2 linked regions of the Armatimonas rosea genome follow. The main gene of each other region encodes a partner of the protein of the gene in region 2 in a complex. Links are inferred from orthologs where the notes say so. Each region holds a gene or a part of one and is shown on either strand. Other genes may lie near its edges.

Region 1 (3,139 bases), on a different replicon or contig from region 2:
GCAGGTCGGCGCAGCGGGTGGTGAGGCTGGCGGGGGTGTGCTGGGCGCGCAGGGCCGCGAGCTCGTCGCGCTTGGTGGCGAGAATCTTATCTAAAATCGTGCTCATGATGCGTCTCGGGCAGTAAACTCCACAAACTGCTCTAGCTTGGTGCGGGCCGCGCCAGAGTCGATTGCCTGGGCGGCGAGGGCGATACCGGCGCGTAGAGACTCGGCGCTCCCGGCGACATAGAGCGCCGCGCCGGCGTTGGCCAAGACAATCTCGCGGCGGGGGCCGGGCTCGCCGGCGAGGATCGCGCGGACGGTCGCGGCGGGATCGTCGTGCGGGGCCAGTGCCTCAGGAGTCGTCTCGCTCAGGCCGAGGTCTGCGGGAGTGAGGGTGTAGGTGGTCACCGTGCCGTCCCTGCCCTCCGCTACCAGCGTCTCGCCGAAGGTCGAGAGCTCGTCGAGGCCCGCCTTGCCATGGACCACGAGCACATGCTCGGCCCCAAGGCGCAGCAAGACAGTGGCGAGCGGCTCGCAGAGCGCGCCGTCGTAGACCCCGAGGACTTGGCGTGTCGCGCCGGCCGGGTTGGTGAGGGGCCCTAAGGCGTTGAAGATCGTCCGAAAGCCCAGCTCCGCGCGAACAGGGGCGGCGTGCTTCATCGCGGGGTGGTGGCTGCGGGCAAAGAGAAAGCCAATCCCGACCTCGTCGATGCAGCGCCCTACCGACTCGGGCGAGAGATCCAGCCGCGCCCCGAGCGCCTCTAAGACATCGGCGGAGCCAAACTTGCTGGTTGCGGCGCGGTTGCCGTGCTTGGCGATCGCGACTCCCGCGGCGGCGGCGACAAAGGCAGCGGTGGTGGAGACATTGAAGGTCTTGCGGGCCGCGCCCCCAGTGCCGCAGGTATCCACCAGCGGGCGGCGCGTGGTCGTCACCTTGAGCGAGTGCGCCCGCATCCCGCGCGCAAACCCCGTGAGCTCCTCGACACTCTCTCCCTTGAGCCGCAGCGCCGTGAGCAGGGCCCCGAGCTGGGCAGGAGTCGCCTCGCCGGCCATGACCTTGCCCATCGCGGCCTCCGCCTCTGCCTCGGAGAGCATGTGGCCACCGATTACCTTTGCCAGAACTTCTTTCACAGCAGGCATTAGACCACTTGGAAAACTCCGTAGCAAGACGGCGTTAGGGAGGGGGGATATGGTAAAATAGGGCCGCTATGCCCTCCATGCGTCAGATTCGCGGTCGTATTCGCACCGCCAAGAATATCCAGCAGATTACCAAGGCGATGAAGATGGTCGCCGCTGCCCGTCTCAAGCGTGCTCAGGACCGTGTGGTCGCCGCTCGCCCCTATGCCAACAAGATGAAGGAAGTCATGGGGTCGCTGAGCAAGGCCGGTGCGGGCAACATCACCCACCCCCTGCTTGAGGTGCGCGCGCCCGAGAAGGTCGGGATTGTGGTGATCAGCGCGGACCGTGGGCTCTGCGGCTCGTACTCGACCAACCTGCTCAAGAAGGTCCAGGAAGTGCTCCGAACCGGCGGTGTCGAGGGCGGTGCGGTCACCCCCGAGACCACCAAGCTTCTGCTGGCGGGGCGCAAGGCACAGACCTACTTCCGCCGCCGCCCCTACGCCATCGTGGGGGAGTTCACGCTCAACATGACCAACCCGAGCTTTGCCGAGGCACAAGAGATCGCCAAGCAAGCGCGGGATCTCTACACCAGCGGTGAGGTCGATGTGATCTACTTGGTCTACACGAAGTTCCTCTCCGCGCTGGTGCAGAAGCCCATGGCGGTCCAGATGCTCCCGATGGTGGCCGAGGACGATATCGAGGCGAGTGGGACCAACGAGGACTATATCTTCGAGCCCGATGCCGAGACGCTCTTTGGCAACATGCTGCCCCGCTCGGTGGACACGCTGGTCTACCAGGCGCTGATCGAGTCCGTGGCGAGTGAGCACGGTGCCCGAATGACCGCGATGTCGTCCGCAACCGACAACGCCGGCAAGATGATCGCGGGCCTGACCCTCGCGGCCAACCGCGCCCGCCAGGCCGGTATCACCAAGGAGCTCGCCGAGATCGTGGGCGGCGCCGACGCGCTCAAGGGATAGGCCCCCTGGCCCCCACAAGTGGGGGAGACATAAGGAAATCCCCCGTGCCGCAGCCTGCGGCACGGGGGATTTTTGTTTTTAGAGCGTCCCGAGGAACTCTAATAGATCCGCTCTGTCGGTGGCGCTGAGGTTGGCATAGCGCTGCGCTGCCGCACTCGCCTCGCCGCCGTGGGCACGGATCGCCGCATCGACTGTCGTGGCACGGCCGTCGTGGAGGAAGAACTTGCGCAGCCGCAGGCCCCAGAGCGGCGCGGTGCGGAAGTGGTCGCCATCGGCGCTGCCTTGGACGACACCATCACCCATCCCTAGGTCGTGGGTCAGCAGGTCGGAGAAGAGGTTCACGGGGCGGTTGGAGAGCGCCGCCACACTGCTCGTGCCCGTTCGGAGGGTGGGGATGTGGCAGGCCGCACAGCGAATCTTGGTGAAGACCTGGCTCCCCCGTGCGCTCGTGACCGTTGCCGGTGCGGGGTCGGGCGCGGCCAGGAGGCGCATGAAGGTGGCAAAGACCTGGACATCTCCGCCATCGTCCTCCGGCTCCGGCACCACATCGTAGAGCGCTTTACCTTGGGGCAGAAGGTCGAGGGAGAACGTCGGGGTGGTGATGCCCATCTCATTGAGGTAGGCATCGGCAGAGAAGTGCTCCAGTGTGGCCACCTGCGACTTCCAGCCGAAGCGTCCCACCTGCCGCAGACCCGTGAAGGGGCTGGTGGCGTAGTTGGCGACCCCCGTGATTCCATCGGGGTCGCCGCTCTTGATGTTCTTGAGGATCTCGCTATCCGGGATCGCCTCGATCAGCCCCGCCCCAAAGAGCGGTGTGGTGATGCGCCGGGAGACATGCTCGGCTCCTGGGGGGACAACCTCGGCGGGGATACTGTGCCCTGGCTCCAGCTCATCGATGGTGCGGCGCTGGAGCACCGGGCCACCGAGCTCGACCAGGTCCGAGTAGCGGGCTCCCGCGCCCGCCCCGATCCGAGTCACGCGCGAGAGCACCAGGTCCTCACCTGCTCCCCCCACGCCTCCTGCCGAGTGGCACTCGCCGCAGCTTCGGCCATTGAAGACCG
Region 2 (3,213 bases):
GCCCAGCGCCCAAAGCACATCGGTATCGCTCTCGGAGCCCACCAAGACAATCCGCCCGATCTCGTCGCACTGGGCAAACGCCTCCAGGGTCCAGCCGAGAATGGGGCGTCCCAAGAGCTCGCTCAGAACTTTGTTTTGCTCACTGCCAAAGCGCTCCCCTCTTCCCGCCGCGGGGATCAGGGCCGTGAGAGGAGGCTGTTTGCGCATGGCTCTGAAGTCCTCACAACGCCTCTACGAGCGGTGTGTTCGAGTCGGAGTGCGCGGCCCGCGGGTGTACGAGCGCACGTTGCGGTCGAAGTCCGAGCTCGCGTCTTCGTCCTTGATGTGCGCGAAGATCATCTTGCCCGCAGTGGTCTGTAACAGCGACGACACCACGACCTCGACGGTCTCGCCGACCACGCGCCGACCGCCCTCGATCACGATCATTGTGCCATCGTCGAGGTAGCCGATTCCCTGGTTCTGCTCACGGCCCTCACGAACCACCGCGACTCGCATCTCCTCACCGGGTAGGACAACGGGCTTGAGCGCATTGGCCAGCTCGTTGATGTTCATCACCGGAACCCCTTGGAGCTCCGCGACTTTATTGAGGTTGAAGTCGTTGGTGATGAGCGAGCCATTGAGCACCTTGGCGAGCTTGACGAGCCGAGAGTCCACTTCTTCCTTCTCAGGAACCAGGCGGTCGTAGGTACGTACCACCAGCGTGAGCTCTTTTTGCATCTGGTTGAGGATGTCCAGCCCACGGCGGCCGCGTGCCCGCTTGAGGCCATCGGCGGAGTCGGCGATATGCTGAAGCTCATCGAGGACAAAGCCGGGAATGTACATCGTCCCTTCGACAAACCCCGCCCGCGCGATATCGGCCACCCGACCGTCGATGATGACATTGGTGTCGAGGATCTTAAAGGCCGCCGCAGTCGGGATGGCATCGTCCTCCTCTTCCTTGGCCGGCTGGGGCATGTAGAAGTGGAGCTCCTCTTTCATCGAGAAGGCCGCCGCGGTCGTGAGGTAGCTGATGATCACCCCCGCCAGCAGCACGATCGCGACCGCCACCAGCGGATTCTTCACCGCGCTGAAGATCACCACGGAGATCGCTGCGGAGATGAAGATCCCGATGCTGAGGCCGGCACCAATGGCGATCTTATCCCGCGCCGACATCTTACGAACCTGGTCTCCCAGGCTCTCGATCTTGCGAAAGACAAACCGCCCCAGGGCAAACCCAAAGACGATGCTGGAGAGCCCAAAGACCAGCCAGTAGACCCAGCGCTGGCCCTCGGACAATAGCTTCTTCTCTAGGAGGAAGTCGAAGACGATATTGGACGCATACAACCCCACCCCAACCGCAAGACCAACGAGGAGGGCCGTAAAAACCAGACGCCAAATCTTATTGTTCATGTGTGTGACTCCTCTATACTAGACTCTATGTACTAAACTCTGCGTCGATTTGGCCCTAACCGTTGCCGCCCTTAGCCAAGCGGATTCTTGCCTGAGCGCGGCGCATGCTTGCCATGAGCTCGTTTCGGTCGATATTCTCTGAGGAGTTCATCAGCTCACGAGCACGTACCAGTGCTGCCTCGGCGCGATTCACATCGATCTCGTCATCGAACTCTGCCGTGCTGGCCAAGACGGAGACCTTGGTCTTGGAGACATCCAGAAACCCACCCGCAACAACGAGCTGACGTGTGGTACCATCGGCTAGGCGCACGACGCACTCCCCGACTCCCAGCTCAGCCAAAAGCGGCGCGTGTCCTGCCAGAATTCCCAGGCTTCCCTCAACAGAGGGGACCTGCAAAGACGAGACCTCCCCCGAGAGCACGGTTTTCTCAGGGGTGACAATATCCAACATAAAGTTCGCAGCCAAGTTTTCTAACCTCTAACTCTCTTCGTGAGAGCGTACTTGATGGTCATTGTACCATTCCTGAATCACCGGAGAAACGATATCCGGCATGATTCTTGCCCATTCTTGTCCTGAAGATGTCTTTCGTGCAAACAATGCTTCCTCACCCAAGGGTCGGATTTGTGTTCTCAACAGAAGTTGGGCTCAAGACACAGTACCAAAACTGGCGGGAGAGCCTCACCCGGCTTGCTCCTCCCCTCACCCCTGAGTGGATTGTCATTGACTGGTACCGTGAAGATGGGCTCCTCGAGCGTCTCCCCTTTCTTCCGAGTGGGCTCAAGGCACGCCTACGCTCCCAGCTCACGCTCAGCGCCGGGCTCCGCCACCAGCACTTCGACGGCCTGTTAATCGGTGCCCCTGCGGTCACGTACAACCACCGCAGCCTGCTCGCACGCCAGCCCTACTTTGTTGCGATCGACTGCACTCCCTCCCAGCTCACGGGCATGGGAGACTTCTATAACAAGCACCAAAGCCGCATTGGAGCCTATGAGCGCTGGAAGGAGCAGGCCCGCTGCGACTTCTACCAAAAAGCACGTCTTCTCTTTCCCTGGTCCCACTGGGCCGCCCAGAGCATGATCGAGGACTACGGCGCGGATGCGTCGCGGGTGGAGGTCGTGCCACCCGGAGTTGATCTGAATCGCTGGGCCATGCCGGAGCGCACCCTCGACGGTGCGCTGCATATCCTCTTTGTGGGTGGAGACTTTGTCCGTAAAGGCGGCGATCTCCTCCTCGACTGGGCCCACAAGACACGCAAGAAGAACTGGCACCTCCATCTGGTCACACGCGACCAGGTTCCCACCCAGCATCCCAACGTGCATGTCTACAACCACCTCAGCCCCAACGATCCCGCCCTGGTCGCGCTCTACCAGAAGGCCCACCTGTTTGTGCTCCCCACCCGTGCCGACTGCTACTCGCTGGCAGGAATCGAGGCGATGGCAGCGGGGCTTCCCGTGCTTCTGGGCAATGTCGGAGGGATCGGCGATATTGTCCGGGATGGTGAGACCGGCTATCTCCTCCCGCCCAACGACAGCGATGCCCTGATCGAGCGGATGGAGTTTCTGATGAGTGCCCCTGCGCACGTGCAGACCATGGGCACGGCCGCACGCCGCGATGCCGAGCAGCGCTTCGACTGCGAAAAAAACGTCGGAACGATCCTCGGGCGTATCGACAGCGCGCTTAGAGCACTTTAACGAGCTCGACTTCGAGCGTACCCAGGCGGCGCTTCCCGCCCACCTTCATTCCCTTGACCCCCGCCTCCAGAGCAGAATCGACCTCGCTCGCCCCGATCATGAACATCTCCGGCGCATCGGCGGGCTTGCCGG

The links.
Region 1: the proteins of atpC (region 2) and atpG are in contact, whole or in part, in a cryo-EM structure (PDB 9ITS), measured with the Chloroflexus aurantiacus proteins. The link is inferred for Armatimonas rosea from one-to-one orthologs. Residues at the interface, in WP_012258892.1 of Chloroflexus aurantiacus: Glu6, Val8, Thr9, Ala10, Glu11, Arg12, Val13, Thr26, Lys27, Asp28, Pro39, Leu40, Met41, Thr42, Ile43, Phe66, Glu68, Val69, Leu70, Arg73, Thr75, Leu77, Ala78, Asp79, Arg102, Gln107, Arg110, Asp111, Leu114, Ala117; in WP_012258894.1 of Chloroflexus aurantiacus: Pro2, Arg9, Arg10, Arg12, Ser13, Val14, Asn16, Val17, Ile20, Thr21, Met24, Val27, Lys31, Arg34, Ala41, Thr42, Pro44, Tyr45, Arg48, Met49, Val52, Arg88, Leu90, Arg142, Asp145, Ala146, Lys148, Leu149, Val205, Asp206.

Annotation. Positions count from the first base shown.
Region 1 is NZ_JACHGW010000001.1:743,785-746,923, forward strand. The notes cover bases 307-3,134. They hold atpG (ATP synthase F1 subunit gamma), read left to right. Parts: upstream 307-1,190; coding sequence 1,191-2,078; downstream 2,079-3,134. Other genes in these bases: trpD (anthranilate phosphoribosyltransferase), read right to left, coding at 307-1,122; HNQ39_RS03310 (di-heme oxidoredictase family protein), read right to left, coding at 2,157-3,134. In the rest of the region: indole-3-glycerol phosphate synthase TrpC, read right to left, coding at 1-106; more of trpD, read right to left, coding at 103-306; more of HNQ39_RS03310, read right to left, coding at 3,135-3,139. UniProt on the Escherichia coli protein: Produces ATP from ADP in the presence of a proton gradient across the membrane. The gamma chain is believed to be important in regulating ATPase activity and the flow of protons through the CF(0) complex.
Region 2 is NZ_JACHGW010000004.1:336,363-339,575, forward strand. Bases 143-3,044 are described here. They hold atpC (ATP synthase F1 subunit epsilon), read right to left. Parts: upstream 1,841-3,044; coding sequence 1,445-1,840; downstream 143-1,444. Other genes in these bases: ispD (2-C-methyl-D-erythritol 4-phosphate cytidylyltransferase), read right to left, coding at 143-207; HNQ39_RS21045 (PIN/TRAM domain-containing protein), read right to left, coding at 232-1,389; HNQ39_RS21055 (glycosyltransferase), read left to right, coding at 2,014-3,044. In the rest of the region: more of ispD, read right to left, coding at 1-142; more of HNQ39_RS21055, read left to right, coding at 3,045-3,081; HNQ39_RS21060 (FKBP-type peptidyl-prolyl cis-trans isomerase), read right to left, coding at 3,068-3,213. UniProt on the Escherichia coli protein: Produces ATP from ADP in the presence of a proton gradient across the membrane.